DNA from 3 places in the Kribbella sancticallisti genome. Region 3 is predicted to be linked to each of the others. Evidence: riboswitches for the same ligand, from Rfam matches in the RefSeq annotation. Region 3 holds a riboswitch; each other region holds the start of a gene.

Region 1 (5,341 bases), on a different contig from region 3:
ACCAACACGTACGGAGATGAGATCGAGGACCGCGGGACCCTGGGCGACGGCCTCCGCCCGTCCGTCGCCGACATCCGCCGCACGGCCGCCCTAGCCCGGCGCGTCTCCTATGCCGCCGCTGCTGTGGCGGCAATCCTGGCGTTGCGCCCGAAGGGCTTACGTACGTGAGCGCCGGAGGCCGGGCGGCGGCGCGACGAGAGGAGCCGGGGTGCACCTGAGTCAGCGGCCGATGCGGATCGCGTTGATCCGGCACGGGGAGTCCGAGGCCAACCTGGACAAGTCGATCTTCGAGCGCGTCCCCGACCACGCGATCCCGCTGACCGCTCACGGGCACGAACAGTCGGCGGAGGCCGGGAAGCGACTGCGCGCACTGTTCGAGGACGAACCCATCCGCGTCTACGTCTCGCCGTACAAGCGGACGTTGCAGACCCTCGACTCGCTCGGCCTGGACGACCTGATCGGCATCGCCCGGGAAGAACCGCGGCTGCGCGAGCAGGACTGGGCGAACTTCCAGGACACCGAGGACATCGAACGCCAGGAAGCGCTCCGGGACTCCTTCGGGCACTTCTTCTACCGGTTCACCCAGGGTGAGTCCGGCGCCGATGTCTACGACCGGGTGTCGAGCCTTCTGGAGACCATGCACCGCGACTTCGAGACACCGGACTCGCCGCGCAACGTCCTGCTGGTCTCGCACGGCTTGACGATGCGGCTGTTCTGCATGCGCTGGTTCCACTGGTCGGTGAAGTTCTTCGAGACCCTGCGGAACCCGGACAATGCGGAGACGCGCATCCTGCTGCGGCAGCCGGACTACCGGTACAAGCTGGACCGGCCCTTCGAACAATGGACCGAGCATGAACCGACGGAACGGGAGCGATCGGCATGGTTGTAGAGCAATCCCGCGAGGCAGCCCTGGCGCTCCTGGCGAGCCTGAACCCCGAGCAGCGCCAGAAGATCAGCGCACCCTTCGACACACCTGACCACCAGGTCTGGACCTACCTGCCGGGCGACCGCCCGGGCCTCACCTTGGGCGAACTCTCCGCCGAGCAGCGGCCGCTGGCCATGCGCCTGCTGGAGATCGCGTGCAGCGAGCGCGGCCTGGCCGACGCGCGGTCGGTGATGTTCACCGAGGCGATCCGGCGCGGGCTGCCGCAGGCGGAGCCGGGTTCGACGGTCGACCTCGGCTCGGAGCAGCGGTACTTCCTACGGATCCTCGGCGACCCGGCCGGCATGGAGCCGTGGGCGTGGCGAATCAACGGCCATCACATCGCTCTGCACCTGACGTACGTGGACGGCGCGATCGGCTTCACCCCGCAGTTCTTCGGCTCCGAGCCGGCGACGGTCCTGACCGGCCCACACGCCGGCCTACGCACTCTGGCCGCCGAACAAGACCTCGGCTTCCAACTCCTCCACGCCCTCGAGCCCGGCCAGCGCGAACTGGCCGTGGTCTCCGACAAGGCCCCCGACGACATCCTCACCCGCTTCGACCCGATCGCAGATCCCGGCGTACTGCTCCGCGGCCTCCCGTACGGCGAACTCACTCCCGAGCAGCGCCAACTCTTCAGCCTCCTCCTCGGCCAGTACATCGGCCGCGCAGCCGGCCCGATCGGCCTGCAAACCTGGCAAGACATCACCGAAAACGGCATCGAACGCCTCACCTTCGCCTGGTCCGGCGCCACCGAACCCGGCAACGGCCACTACTACTCCATCGCCGGCCCCACGTTCCTGGCGGAGTACGACAACACCCAGGACGACGCCAACCACATCCACTCAGTCTGGCGCGACCTCCGCAACGACTGGGGCCAGGACCTCCTAGCCGCCCACTACGCCAACCACTAGGTAAAGCAGGTATTGCTGGAGCCCGGTTGCTCGGGTAAGCGAGGTGGTCGCGTGTAGCCCACGCGGTGCCAAGTGGCTCGGGAGAGGCGAGGTAGTCGTGCCACCTAGTGGTGTCCGCAGCGAGGTGATTCCGGGGGAGCAGGGTCACCGCTGATTGGGTGACGTATTTGCGGCCCATGACTGAGCCCAACCTCCGACAGGCACCCCCGGGAACTGCCCGAACACGAACCGAAGCCCAGTGCTCACTCCCATCGCTTGCCGCGACGCCAGAGTTGCGTCACCGCGTACCCAAGTGCGGCAACGCCGCCCGCGCCGACGATGCCGGGCCAGACATAGTCGACCCCCCAATCGTTGGCCTGCATCCTGGTTGGCTCCTGCGGGTCGTAAATTACGTCGATCGTGCCGCCAACGCGCGCGTCGTAGTAGTTCGTCGTGCTGTCCACGACCGTCCGGCCGGCTTTGGTCGTGTACCGGACCTCGATGCTGCTGTCACGTCCGCTTGACATGTCCAGCACAGTCGCCGGCACGACCTCACCGCGGTGCTGAAGAAGGTAGGTGTCACGCCCCATCCAGCCCGCCAGAAGAAACAGCCCGCAGGCGCCCAATCCTGTGACGAGGCCATCGAAATCCCAGTGCCATCGTCTGTGCGCCGCCGCATGACGGAACCGGCGGCTTGCGACCCGCTTCGCCCGCCGATTCACCTTCGCCCGGCGAACGGCCGGTGCCTTCCTGCGATTCATCGATCCTCACCGGTTGCGATCATCCGACCTGCGACGCACCAGCCCGTGTCGGTGTTCCTCAAATCAGGCCCGTGCTGGACTCACCTGATTCCAGCTGAGCACGAGGCGTTACAGGGACGATGTTCCCCGCGCAGGGACAGCGCGCAAACTTCGCTCAACCACGAACCAGGCTTCAGACGCATGACCGGCATCGCGGAGAGTACAGCTAACCAGTGAAGACTCCGCGGTGCCGCAGCCGTCGGCGCCGATCACCGGTGCCGTTCATCGAGACGTCCCCCTGGGAGTTCTGAGGCTGCAGATATCTAGCGCCTCGATCGACAGCAAGTGGCCCCGGCGCGTACCGGGAGCATAATGACTCATGGACGCTTCCCGGGAGGTCCGTCGCCTCGTCATTGGGTATCAGGTGTCGCAGGCGGTGCACGTCGCCGCGACCCTGGGGCTGTCCGATCTGCTCGCAGACGGTCCGAAAAGCGTCGTCGAGCTCGCCGAGAGGACCGGAGCGGACGTACGGTCGCTGACCCGCTTGATGCGTGCACTGGTCGCGGTCGGGCTTTATGTCAGCGACGCCGACGACAGGTTCTCGAACACCGAGCTCGGTGAGGTCTTCCGGACCGATGCGCCGCAGTCGGTTGCCGGCTGGGCACGCTTGGTCGGCCGGCCGTTCCATTGGCAGACGTATGCCTCGCTGGAGCACAGCATCCGCACGGGAGAGAACGCGTTCGTGGCTGTCCACGGGGAATCGGTCTGGGACTACTTCGCCGGGCACCCCGCCGAGCAGAGGGTCTTCGACGAAGCCATGACAGCCCTGTCCCGAACGGTGGCTGACGACGTCGTCGAGGCCTTCGACTTCGGTCAGTTCGGCACGGTCGTCGATGTCGGCGGTGGTCGAGGGATGCTGTTGGGTGCCATTTTGGCCCGCTACCCCTCGGTCAACGGCGTGCTCTTCGACCAGCCAGACGTCGTGGCAGGCGCAAACGAACTGCTGTCGGCGGCGGGTGTATCGCTGCGCTGCCGGGTGGTCGGGGGCAGCTTCTTCGACTCTGTTCCGGAAGGCGGGGACGCCTACGTCCTCAAGGCGGTGATCCACGACTGGGCCGACAAGGAGGCTGTCGAGATCCTGCGTACCTGCCGGCGCTCGATGCCGGCCCACGGCCGCCTGCTGTTGATCGAGCAGTTGCTGGACGAGTCTCCGGATCCCGTACGGACGGCGTTCTCCGACCTCACCATGCTTGTCGTGGCCGGCGGCCAGGAACGTACGACGGACGAGTACCGCTCATTGCTCGAGGCAGCCGGCTTCGACTACACCCGCACGATTCCAACCGACGGCGACATGTTCCTGATCGAGGCCGAGCCCACCCAGTAGGTGTCTGGTACGCGTGGGGCGCAGTGCGTAGTCGGCTAGAGTGCAGGCTGTCATCGACAGCTGTGCAGGAACCCGGTGTGAGTCCGGGACGGTCCCGCCACTGTGACCGCGCTTGCGCGGGAGTCAGGAACTGCTGCTGTCGTACCTGCCACCTGGGGCGTGGACACCCCGAGGAAGGACCGGCCGCGCGTGCCCGCGAACCTGTTGCTGCTCTCTACTGCTGATACCGATCTGCTGGCCGCGTCACAGGCCCAAGCCGGCTGGAAGGTCGCCAACCCCGCGCGGGTCGACCTGCAAGAGCTTCCGGCGTTGCTGGATGGCGTCGAGGTTGTGGTGGTCCGCCTTCTGGGTGGTCGCCGCGCCTGGGAGGAGGGTCTCGACGCGGTCATCTCCTCGGGCATTCCGACGGTGGTGCTCAGTGGCGAGGCTGCCCCGGACGCCGAGCTGATGTCGATGTCGACGGTGCCCGCCGGGGCGGTGACGGAGGCGCTCGCATACCTGCGCGAAGGTGGTTCCGAAAACCTCAGGAACCTGGCCGGCTTCCTGCGGGACACGCTGTTGCTGACAGGCGACGAGTTCGACCCGCCGCACGCGCTGCCGACGTACGGGATCCGCGGCGGCAGGACATTCAGCAAGGACAACCGGCCGGTGGTCGGCATCGTCTACTACCGGGCCCACGAGATCTCCGGCAACACCGCCTTCGTCGACGCGCTGGCGGATGCCGTCGAGGCGGCAGGTGCCCAACCACTCCTCGTGTACTGCGGAACGCTGCGCGGCCTGGATCCGTCGAGCCCCGAGAACGCTGAACTATTCGGCATGCTCGAAAACTGCGACGTGCTCGTCACTACGTTGCTCGCCGCGGGTGGCACGGTGGCGTCCAGTGCGAGCGCGGGCGGCGACGACTCCTGGGATGCCGGTGCACTGGCATCCCTCGACATCCCGTTGATCCAAGGCCTGGCGTTGACGTCGACGCGCGAGCAGTGGCTGGAGAGCGACGCCGCCATCAGCCCGCTGGACGCCGCGACCCAGGTGGCGATTCCGGAGTTCGACGGACGCCTGATCACGATCCCGTTCTCCTTCAAGGCGTACGACGCCGAGGGGGTTGCCAGCTACGCGCCGGACCACGAGCGGTGCGCCCGGCTGGCAGGGATCGCCGTAGCGCAGGCCAAGCTCCGGCACATCCCACCGGCTGACAAGAAGCTCGCTGTCGTGTTGTCGTCGTACCCGACCAAGCACGCGCGGATCGGCAACGCGGTCGGCCTCGACACCCCCGCCTCCGCAGTGGTCATCCTCGGTCAACTGAAGGAGGCCGGGTACGACCTCGGCCCGGACCTGGATCTGGACGAGCTGCAAGGAGCCGACGGCGCCGACGGGCTGATCCACCGCCTGATCGCGGCCGGCG
Region 2 (5,341 bases), on a different contig from region 3:
TCTCCGCCTGCTCACGCTGCTCGTCCGCGGGGATCAGACCGAGGTGCCGGCTGGGAACTGTCAGCCGGGTGTCGCGCCGGAGGACACCGAGCACGGGTACGCCGGTCGGCGCGACGCCGGCCCGGACCTCGGCCTCGTGCCGGTCGGAGCCGACCTTGTTCAAGATCACCCCGACGATCCGGACCCCGGTGTCGAAGGCAACGAATCCCTGGACGACCGCGCCGACGCTGCGCCCTGCGGCCGACGCGTCGACCACCAGAACGACAGGTGCCTGCAGCAACTTGGCCACGTGGGCGGTCGAGGAGTAACCCTCGGTGCCGAGCGCGCCGTCGTACAGGCCCATCACGCCTTCCACCACGGCGATGTCGGCGCCCGCGGAGCCGTGCGCGAAGAGCGGTGCGACCCGCTCCTCGCCGGACAACATCGGATCGAGGTTCCGCCCCGGCCGCCCGGTCGCGACCGCATGGAATCCGGGATCGATGTAGTCCGGCCCGACCTTGAACCCGGCCACCGTGTGCCCGGACCGCCGCAACGCGGCCATCAGTCCGACGGCAACCGTCGTCTTCCCGGCCCCCGACGAGGGCGCGGCGACGACAATGCGTGGGATCACCACTCGATGCCTTTCTGGCCCTTCTGGCCGGCGTCCATCGGGTGCTTGACCTTGGTCATCTCGGTGACGAGGTCGGCCGCGTCGAGCAGTCGCTGGTCGGCGTCGCGTCCCGTGATCACCACGTACTGGTGCCCGGGGCGGGAGGTCAGCGTCTCGACCACCTCGTCGACGTCGACCCAGCCCCACTTCATCGGATAGGTGAACTCGTCCAGCACGTAGAGGTCGTGGGCCTCGGCCGCGATCCGGCGCTGGATCTCCCGCCAGCCCTCGATCGCGTCGGCGGCGTGATCCTCCTCGGTGCCGGCCTTGCGCGACCAGCTCCAGCCCTCGCCCATCTTGTGCCACTCGACCGGGCCACCCTCACCCGTTGCCTCATGCAACTTCCCGAGCGCCTTGAACGCGCTCTCCTCGCCGACCTTCCACTTCGCGCTCTTGACGAACTGGAAGACGCCGATGTTCCAGCCCTGGTTCCAGCCGCGCAGCGCCATCCCGAACGCCGCGGTCGACTTCCCCTTCATCTCACCGGTGTGCACCATCAGCAGCGGCCGGTTCCGGCGCTGCCGGGTGGTCAGGCCGTCCTGCGGTACGACGCTCGGCTGTCCCTGCGGCATCAGGCCGCCCTCCGATCGGTGACGGCGCGAACCAGATTGCCCGCGGCAACTTCTCCCAGGTCGAGGTACTCCGCGCCCAGGTCGGCCGCGAGCTCCGCGGCCAGGCCGAGCCGGACGCCGCGCTTCGGCTCGCAGTCCACGACGACCGACGCGATGCCCTGCTGCGCGATCCAGCCGGCCGCCTGCTTGGCCTTGGCGAACGCCTTGTCCCCGGCGGTGGCGCGGCCGTCGGTCACGAGGACCAGGAGGGGGCGCCGGCGGGGATCGCGGATCGCGGCGATACGGAGTACGTCGGAGGCTTGGAGGAGACCTTCGGCAAGCGGTGTGCGACCACCTGTCGGCAGAGACTCCAGCCGCCGTACTGCGGTCTCTACGCTGCCGGTCGGCGGTAGAGCGACGGTTGCTTCGGCACCTGCGAAGGTGACCAGGCCGACGGTGTCGCGGCGCTGGTAGGCGTCGAGGAGCAGGGAGACGATCGCGGTTTTCACCTCGCCCATCCGCTTCTTCGTGCCCATCGAGCCGGAGGCGTCGACGCAGAACAGCACGAGGTTGCCTTCCCGACCTTCGCGGACGGCAAGTCGTACATCCGAAAGGCGCACTGCGAGGCCGGGTCCCGAACGGCCGCGGGCGTGCTGGTGGGGAGCGGCGGTGCGGATCGTCGCCAGCAGGTGCGGGCGTCCGGACTCCCGACCAGCGCGAGCGCGGTCGCCGACCACGCGGCCGACGTCGGTGAGCGCCCGCGACCGCCGCCCGGCAACCCCCGCGCCGGTCGACTGCACACTCAGCAACCGCGCTTTGAACGGCTCGGAGCTCCCCACAACCTGGCCGCTCGGAGCAGGACCGGGACTGCTGGTGTCGCTGTTCTGAGGACTGACATCCTCAGATCCGCTGTCGTTGGGGTCCTGGTCGGATGGGCCTCCGTCCGGCGTACCACCTGGGCCACCGTCCGGGTCGTCGTCGGGTTCCTCGGGTGGGGTGCTGTTGTTGATTGCCTGTTCGAGTTGCTCGTCGTCCAGGCCGGGTGCGTCGAACGGGTTGCGGCGTTTGCGGTGCGGTAGGGCCAGCTTCGCGGCGGCGCGAACGTCCTCCACCTCGACGACGGTTCGGCCGGACCAGGCCGCGTGGGCGACCGCGGTACGGGCGGTGACCAGGTCGGCGCGCATGCCGTCGACGTCGAAGGACGCGCAGATCTCGGCGATCTGGCGCAGCGCCGCGTCCGTCAGGATCACGTCCGCGAGCCTCGACTGCGCCTTGACGATCCGCTCGGACAACTCGGCCTGCGCCGCCGCGTACTTCGCCACAAACCCCGCCGGATCCGCCTCGTACGTGAGCCGCGCCCGCATCACCTCGACCCGTACGGCGGGATCGCGGCTCGCGACCACGTCGACGGTCAGGCCGAAGCGGTCCAGCAGTTGCGGCCGGAGTTCGCCTTCCTCGGGGTTCATCGTGCCCACCAGGACGAACCGCGCCGGATGGGTGATCGAGACCCCGTCCCGCTCGACAGTCGCCTGACCCATCGCAGCCGCGTCCAGCAGTACGTCGACCAGGTGGTCGTGCAGCAGGTTGACCTCGTCGACGTACAGGAGCCCGCGGTGCGCCGTCGCCAGCAGGCCGGGCTCGTACACGGTGACGCCCTCGGAGAGCGCCCGCTCGAGATGCAGCGAGCCGAGCACGCGATCCTCGGTCGCTCCCACCGGAAGCTCCACCAACCGCGCCGGCCGAGCCACCCCGATCGCGGCACCGGGAGCAGCCGCGGCGGCGGGAGTATCGGCGGCGACGGAAGCACCTGCGGGACCGGCATCCGCGGGAGCGGAGGCACCGGCTGGAGCCTGCGCGGCGGCGTAGGGATGAGCGGGCTCGTGCGGGCCGTCGGTGCAGCGAGGGTCGGGAGCTGCAGGATCGCAGGAGAACCGGCAGCCGGCCACCACCTCGACGGGCGGCAGGATCTCAGTCAGCGCGCGAACGGCGGTGGACTTGGCCGTGCCCTTCTCGCCCCGGATCAGGACCCCACCGATCGCGGGTGAGATCGCGGCCAGGATCAGCGCCAGCTGAAGATCGGGCATCCCCACGACCGCGGTGAACGGAAAGGCGGTGGAGGGAACGGCATTACTCGGAGCAGACCGCATCGGCGGCGAATCCCTTCGTCCTGCGGGTGTCCACGCCCGCCTCGGCACTTGGCACGCCGGGACCGCGGAGAGCGCTCCCTGGCGGCCGGTGGAAGATGTCCTGGCTTCCGGGTGTCACCCCGGTCACAGTGGCGGGACCGCCCCGGACTCCGGCTCTTCCGAGCCGTCACCGGTGTTCCTCTTCTACCGACCCGGCGATCATTCCACACCAGCCCCGAAGAGCCGCCCGGTGGAGATGATGAGCACATGAGAGAGCGCTTCCCGTGCGTCTGCTGCGGGCATCTGACGATGGGCGAACCGCCCGGCAGTTACGAGATCTGCCCGGTCTGTTTCTGGGAGGACGACCTGATCCAACTGCGCTGGGCGACCACCGTCCGCGGGGCCAACCGCCTCCCGTTGGCCGAGGCGCAGCAGAACTACCGCGCGTACGGAGCCTGCGATGAGCACGGCCGCCAGTTCGTCCGCGCGCCGCTCCCCGACGAGCCGGTTGAACCCGCCTGGCGGCCGATAGAACCCGACCACGACTCCTTCGAGGACTTGGCCAGCGAGGAGCGCGTGCCTTGGCCCGACCCCTACACCACGCTGTACTGGTGGACGGACGACTTCTGGCGAGCCGCTCAGTCGACGGCGAAACGCTCGTCCAAGTAGGCGGCTGAGGCGTCGTCGGCGATCGCCTGAACGCCCGTGATCGGCGTGACGGTGATGTAGCCGGCAGCGAGGAGGACCTCGTCGGTGTCGGTCTCCTCAGCAGGTGGAAGGGTCTGCAGGGTGACTACCGGCTCACCGGTCGGCGACTCGGTCACGAGCAGTCTGGACCTGCTGTACGGCGCCAACCGGGCCCAGCGGGCTCCCTTGAGTTCCGCTAGCGGGACGTCGGGGACGTTGATGCTCAGCACCGTGCCGATCGGCTGGTCCTGAAGCCAGTTCAGCGCCTCCGCGGCCACCGCGCCTGCGGTGTCGAGGTGGGACGGGTCCTCGGCGTTGATGCTGATCGCCAGCGCCGACATGCCCTGGGTCGCCGCGGTCAGGGCAGCGGCAACTGTCCCCGAGTGCAGGATCGGACCGATGTTGTGGCCGTGGTTGATGCCGGACACGACGATCTCCGGCGGCGGCCCGTACGCCCCCAGCCTGGCCAGCGTCACCGAGAGCGCGGGCGTGCCGTCGATCCCGATGAACCCGTTCTCGCCGACCTTCGAGGCGATCCGCCGCCCGATCATCCCGGCCCGGGCCGACCCGACCCCGCTCTGGTCGTTCCAGGGCGCCACCACCATCACGTCGTGACCCGCCGCCTCGATCGCCGAAGCGAGCGCCTGGATGCCTTCGGACTCGTAGCCGTCGTCGTTGGTGATCAGAACTCTCAACTGTTCGGACGCCATATGTCCTACCCAAGCCGAGAGAGCGTCCCCGAGCCTGTCTCAGCCGCGATCCTCGATGTCACCCTCTGTTTCCAGAACCGCCGTCCGCAGGGTCTCCAGCGCTTCCTCCGACGGCTCGGCCCATAGACCGCGTTGGGCCGCTTCGAGCAGCCGCTCCGCGATGCCGTGCCGGGCCCACGGATTCGACTTGCGGAAGAACTCGGCGATCTCGGGGTTGGCGACGTACTCCGTGGTCAGCGTCTCGTACATCCAGTCGTCCACCACCCCGGCGGTGGCGTCGTAGCCGAACAGGTAGTCGACCGTGGCCGCCATCTCGAAGGCGCCCTTGTACCCGTGCCGCTGCATCGCCGCCATCCAGCGCGGGTTCACCACCCGGGCCCGAAAGACCCGCTTGGTCTCCTCCTCCAGCGTCCGGGTCTTCACCTGCGCGGGAACCGCCGAGTCGCCGATGTAGGCCTTCGGGTTCGCGCCGGTCAGGTGCCGGACCATCGCGACCATGCCGCCGTGGTACTGGAAGTAGTCGTCGGAGTCCATGATGTCGTGCTCGCGGGTGTCCGCGTTCTTGGCCGCCACCTGGATCCGGGCGTATGCGCGCTCCATCGACGGCCGCGCCTCCGC
Region 3 (5,341 bases):
GGACGCGCGGATCCGGCCCGAGTTGCTGGCGGCGGCGATCGACCGGCATGCGGCCGACAACGCGGTCTTCACCAGCGACACCGGGATGTCGACGGTCTGGCTGGCCCGGTACCTGCGGATGCGGGGCGACCGGCGGGTGGTCGGGTCGTACAACCTCGGCTCGATGGCGAACGCGATGCCGCAGGCGCTCGGCCTGGCCGCGCTGGACCGGGAGCGGCAGGTGATCGCATTGTGCGGTGACGGTGGCCTGTCGATGCTGCTGGGCGACCTGATCACGGCGGTCTCGTACGAGCTGCCGGTGAAGCTGGTGGTGTTCAACAACGAGCGGCTCGGCATGGTGAAGCTGGAGATGGAGCAGGTCGGGCTGCCGGAGTACGGGACGAAGCTGCAGAACCCGAACTTCGCCGCGGTCGCTACCGCGATGGGTCTGGTGGGGATCCGGGTCACGAAGCCGGATGAGGTCGACAGTGCGGTGCAGCGCGCACTAGCCTCGCCGGGCCCGGTCCTGCTCGACGTACTGACCAATGCCGACGAGGTGGCGCTCCCACCCCAGCCAACCCTCACCCAGGGGTGGGGCTTCGCCATCGCCAAGTCAAAGGAGTTCCTGGAGAGCAGGGAGCACTAGTCTGGGTCACCATGCGTACCCGTTCGGTAGTAGCTCTCATCGGTAGTGCCGCTCTGCTGGCCGGGTGTAGCGGTCCGGCGGGAGAGGATGCGCCGAGCGTGCCGCCGCTGGTATCAGTCAGTACGCCGCCGCCGTCGGAGACCCCGACGCCGACAGAGACCCCGAGCAGCCCGCCCACCGCGAAGGTGGCGGACACCCTGTGCACGCGGGTGAACCAGAACCTGGTGCAGACGACTCTGGCCGCGCCGGTGGTGCAGATCCAGCCGAAGGGCGTGCCTGCGGAGTTCGGCCTGCCCGCGACGTACGACGTCTGCCAGTTGGGTCTCAGTACGAGCCCCAACGGCCCCGTACTGCGGATCGGCGTCTCCGTGCTCCCCGCGACTCCCGCGACGCTGGGGGCAGTGCGGAAGGCGTACGACGCCACCAAGTCGGAGCCGGTCAAGCCTGTGGAGCTCGGGCAGGCCGGTTTCGGTACAAGCAAGTTCGTGGTGTTCCTGCTGGACGGCAAGGTCTACAAGGTCAGCGGACCAGCTGCCACGCTCGCGAAGTACGTAGTCCTGGGGAATGAGGTTCTGCAGCAGGTGCCGGGGTTGCCGGACGCGGCACCACTGATTACCCGCCCGGACTGCGAGCGCGGATCCTCCAAGGCGGACAAGGTGCTCGGCGCGCCTGCCATGGTCCGCCGGGACAGCGAGACCGCGGTCGGCGACCTGGTCTGCGGCTGGGTGACGGCGACCGGCGTGCTCTACACCGGCGTACGGCGGGTCGCCGACGCCGAGGCGGTGATCGCCCCCGTGCGGAAGGCTCCGACCTCGGAGTCGGTCCCGCTGGGTGACGAGGGCTACGTCGACACCGCGACCGGCCGCGGCATCATCCGCGTCGGCACGGACAAGATCGTCGATCTGGTCCCGCTGCCCGCCGGCAAGGCCGACAAGGACGACATGGTCGCGTTCGCTCTCGCGATGTCGCCGCTCTACACCCGCTAGCTGTACTCGGTCAGGACAGCTAGCCGGACCCGGCGATGCGAACGCGTCGCAGCTGGGTTACGGTGACCGCGCCGTGGTGTTCGGGAAGCCGGTGCGATACCGGCGCGGCCCTCGCCACTGTGTTCGGGAAGTCCGCAGGCCGTTCCCTCTGGGAGACCACTGGTCAGTTCTGACTGGGAAGGTCAGGTCGGCGGACGCTGTTCCCGTCAGCCAGGAGACCGGCCACGGCGTGTCACCCGTCCACGAGGTGTTGGAGGCGCGCGTGAAAGCGCTGGCTGCTGCTGTCGTTGTCCTGTCCCTGCTCTCCGGTTGCGGCGGGTCCGCCACCGCCGGTCCGAGCGCTGATGCCGTCACCGTGAAGAACTGCGGCCTCGACGTGACCGTCGACGGCCCGCCGAAGCGGGTGTTCGCGGCGTACCAGCCGGCCATCGAGATGGCGCACGCGCTGGGCATCTCGGACCGCCTGGTCGGTACGGCGTACCTGGACGCGGAGGTGCTGCCGGAGTACGCGGCGGCCCAGCGGGACCCGAAGTATTACCAGAACCTGCCGAGCCGGGAAGAACTGCTCAGCCAGAACCCCGACTTCGTGCTGTCCGGGTTCAACGACGTGTTCAGCGCGAGTGGGAGCGATTCGAGTTTCGGCAGCCGGAAGAGCCTGTCGGACCTGGGCGTGCGGACCTGGATCTTCAGCCCGCTCTGCCCGACCGCGGACGGCAAGGGCGACGAGGCGATCGACCCGGCGACCGTCTCGATGGACAACGTGTACGCCGACCTGCGCGACCTCGGCGAACTCTTCGGTGCCGGGGACAAGGCCGAGGCGGTGATCGCCGACCAGAAGAAGCGGATCGCCGCCGTCGAGGCGAAGGTGAGCAGCGCGGACAAGCCGACCGTGGCGATCCTGCGGCCCGGTCTCGAAGGGGGCGGCGTGACGGTGTCGGGCGGACCCGACTTCGGCACGGTGCTGATCCGGCAGGCCGGCGGGGTGAACGCGTTCGCCGACCTGACCTCGAAGCGCAACGTGAAGATCAGCGTCGAGGAGTTCATCAAGCGCGACCCCGACTACATCCTGATCAGCGGTTGCTGCGACGCCACCCTGACCGAGGCGCAGGTCCAGCCGGAGGTGCGGAAACTGTTGACCAACCCGGCCTACGCGAATCTCAAGGCAGTGCAGAACAAGCACGTCGTCCCGTGGCTGTTCGCGCACCACTCGGCCGGCGTCCGCGGCGCCCACTCGACCGAGTTGATTGCCAAGATCATCCATCCCGACCTGGTCAAGTGAGGTCCGAGCCGGCCCTGTTGCGGTGCGGCGGATCGCGGACGGCCGGGCTGGTCCTGGCCGTCGTCGTACTGCTCGCGGCCTTCCTGCTGTCGCTGCTGGCGGGCAACCAGTGGTTCGGGCCGCATGACGTGTACGTCGCCGCCGCGGACTTCACCGGATCCGACACCGATCGGGTGATCCGCTACCTGCGCTTCCCCCGCACAGCGGCCGGGCTGCTGGCTGGGATCGCGCTGGGGTTGTCGGGCGCCGTGATGCAGGGGATCACCCGCAATCCCCTGGCCGATCCGGGCATCCTCGGCGTCAACGCCGGCGCCGCGCTCGGGGTGGTGGCCGCGATCGGGCTGCTGGGCGTGCGGTCGCTGACCGGCTATGTCTGGTTCGCGATGGGCGGCGCCTTGATCGCGACGATGGTGGTCTACCTGGTCGGCTCGGTCGGCCGAGGTGGTGCCACTCCGGTGAAGCTTGCCCTTGCCGGTGCCGCGCTCTCGGCACTGCTCGGTTCGGTGACCTCGGCGATCACCTTGCTGGATCTGTCCACCCTGAACGAGTTCCGCTTCTGGGTGGTCGGGTCCTTGACCATGGCCACCGGCGGAGTGGTTGCCCAGAGCATTCCTTTCCTTGCCGTCGGCACCCTTCTGGCGCTGGTCCTCGGCCGCTCGCTGAACCAGATCGCTCTCGGCGAGGAACTCGCCTCCACGCTCGGCACCCGGGTCGGAGTGGTCCGCGTCCTGGCCGGCCTCGCGATCGTCCTGCTGGCCGGTACCGCGACCGCGATGGCCGGGCCGATCGCCTTCGTCGGACTCGCCGTGCCGCATGTCGCACGCGCCCTGGTCGGCGCCGACTACCGCGGGATCCTGCCGTGGTCCCTGGTCCTCGCGCCGACGATGCTGCTACTGGCCGACGTGCTCGGCCGGTGGGTGGCACGACCGGACGAGCTTCAGGTCGGCATCATCACCGCGCTGATCGGAGCGCCGCTGTTCATCGCGTTGGTCCGCCGCCGCAAGTTGGCCGAGCTGTGAAGGCGCTGAGAATCGGCCCGTTCTCCACCAGGGTGGACCTGACCGGCGTCGTGGTGACGCTGATCGCTCTGCTAGTCACCTTGGTGATCGCCGCGGTGTCACTGACGATGGGGGACTACGAGATTCCGTTGGCGCAGGTGCTCGACACCCTGGCCGGCAACGGATCCCTGATCATGACGGACGTGGTGGTGAACAACCGGCTGCCGCGGGTGCTGGTGGCGATCGGGGTCGGCCTCGCGTTCGGGATCTCGGGAGCGATCTTCCAGCGGCTCGCGCGCAACCCGCTGGTCAGCCCGGACCTGATCGGGATCAACGCCGGCGCGGCGCTGGCCGCGGTACTGATGATCACTGTGTTCGGCAGTGCGACCGATTGGCTGCCGGCCGGTGCGTTGGCCGGGTCGTTGCTGACAGCGATCACTGTCTATCTGCTGTCCTACCGAAGGGGCGTGGCGGGCTATCGGTTGGTGCTGGTCGGGATCGGGATCACGGCGATGGTCGGCTCGGTCACCACGTACCTGCTCACGCTGGCCGACATCTACACGGCCAAGAGCGCGACGATGTGGCTCGCGGGCAGTCTCGCCGGGCGGGGCTGGCCGCATGTGACCTTGATCGGGGTCAGCGTGCTGGTCCTCGTTCCAGTTGCTCTCGCCTCGTCGCGGCAGTTGCGGTTGCTCGAACTCGGCGACGACCTTGCCCGGACGCTCGCGGGCAGGGTCGAACTGTCGCGTGGCCTGCTGATCGCTGTTGGCGTGGGACTGGCCGCGCTGGCGACCGCTGCTGCCGGGCCGATCGCCTTCGTCGCGTTGGTCGCACCGCAGATCGCCCGGCGACTGGTCGCCGAACGTGTGGCCGGGCTGCTGTCAGCCGGCGCGATCGGGGCGCTGCTGGTGGTCGCGGCCGATCTGCTCGCGCGGGAGATCTTCGCCCCGACCGCGCTGCCGGTCGGGGTGGTCACGGCCTTCGTCGGCGCTCCGTACCTGCTGGTTCTGATGGCCCGCGCGAACCGCGTCGGGCAAGGAGGCTGACATGCCCGTACTGCGTACCGAGAACCTGAGCCTCTCGTACGACGCGACGCCCGTGGTGTCCGGGTTGTCCGTCGAGATCCCGGCCGGGCAGATCACCGTCATCGTCGGCGCCAACGCCTGCGGCAAGTCCACCTTGCTCCGCGGGCTGGCGCGGCTGCTCACTCCGCAGGGCGGCGCGGTCTATCTGGACGAGGTCGACCTGGCCCGGCTGTCCGGTGGTGCGCTGGCGACCAAGCTCGGCATGCTTCCCCAGCAACCGGTCGCGCCGGAGGGGATCACCGTGTCGGACCTGGTCGGGCGCGGGCGGCATCCGCATCAGCGCTGGTTCCGCCAGTGGTCGGAGGACGACGAACGGGTGGTCGCGGCGGCGCTCCAGGCGACGGGCGCGACGGAGTTGGCGGATCGCT

What was found. Region 3 has a riboswitch for cobalamin ahead of ABD255_RS25810 (ABC transporter substrate-binding protein). Riboswitches for the same ligand answer to the same signal wherever they lie in the genome.
Region 1: another riboswitch for cobalamin. It lies ahead of cobN (cobaltochelatase subunit CobN); the one in region 3 lies ahead of ABD255_RS25810 (ABC transporter substrate-binding protein).
Region 2: another riboswitch for cobalamin. It lies ahead of ABD255_RS38925 (magnesium chelatase subunit D family protein); the one in region 3 lies ahead of ABD255_RS25810 (ABC transporter substrate-binding protein).

Annotation. Positions count from the first base shown of each region.
Region 1 covers NZ_BAAAOS010000063.1:70,470-75,810, reverse strand. Annotated here, with positions in the region: gene ABD255_RS38965 (cobalamin biosynthesis protein) at 1-168, shown strand, start outside; gene ABD255_RS38960 (histidine phosphatase family protein) at 209-889, shown strand; gene ABD255_RS38955 (DUF3500 domain-containing protein) at 880-1,836, shown strand; gene ABD255_RS38950 (DUF3592 domain-containing protein) at 2,079-2,576, opposite strand; gene ABD255_RS38945 (methyltransferase) at 2,935-3,939, shown strand; cobalamin riboswitch at 3,965-4,092, shown strand; gene cobN (cobaltochelatase subunit CobN) at 4,129-5,341, shown strand, end outside.
Region 2 covers NZ_BAAAOS010000063.1:63,201-68,541, forward strand. Annotated here, with positions in the region: gene ABD255_RS38915 (cobyrinic acid a,c-diamide synthase CobB) at 1-610, opposite strand, end outside; gene cobO (cob(I)yrinic acid a,c-diamide adenosyltransferase) at 607-1,221, opposite strand; gene ABD255_RS38925 (magnesium chelatase subunit D family protein) at 1,221-3,284, opposite strand; cobalamin riboswitch at 3,423-3,570, opposite strand; gene ABD255_RS38930 (CPCC family cysteine-rich protein) at 3,594-3,995, shown strand; gene surE (5'/3'-nucleotidase SurE) at 3,965-4,708, opposite strand; gene cobN (cobaltochelatase subunit CobN) at 4,763-5,341, opposite strand, start outside.
Region 3 covers NZ_BAAAOS010000037.1:179,199-184,539, forward strand. Annotated here, with positions in the region: gene ABD255_RS25800 (thiamine pyrophosphate-dependent enzyme) at 1-625, shown strand, start outside; gene ABD255_RS25805 (hypothetical protein) at 637-1,611, shown strand; cobalamin riboswitch at 1,669-1,852, shown strand; gene ABD255_RS25810 (ABC transporter substrate-binding protein) at 1,874-2,890, shown strand; gene ABD255_RS25815 (FecCD family ABC transporter permease) at 2,887-3,909, shown strand; gene ABD255_RS25820 (FecCD family ABC transporter permease) at 3,906-4,934, shown strand; gene ABD255_RS25825 (ABC transporter ATP-binding protein) at 4,936-5,341, shown strand, end outside.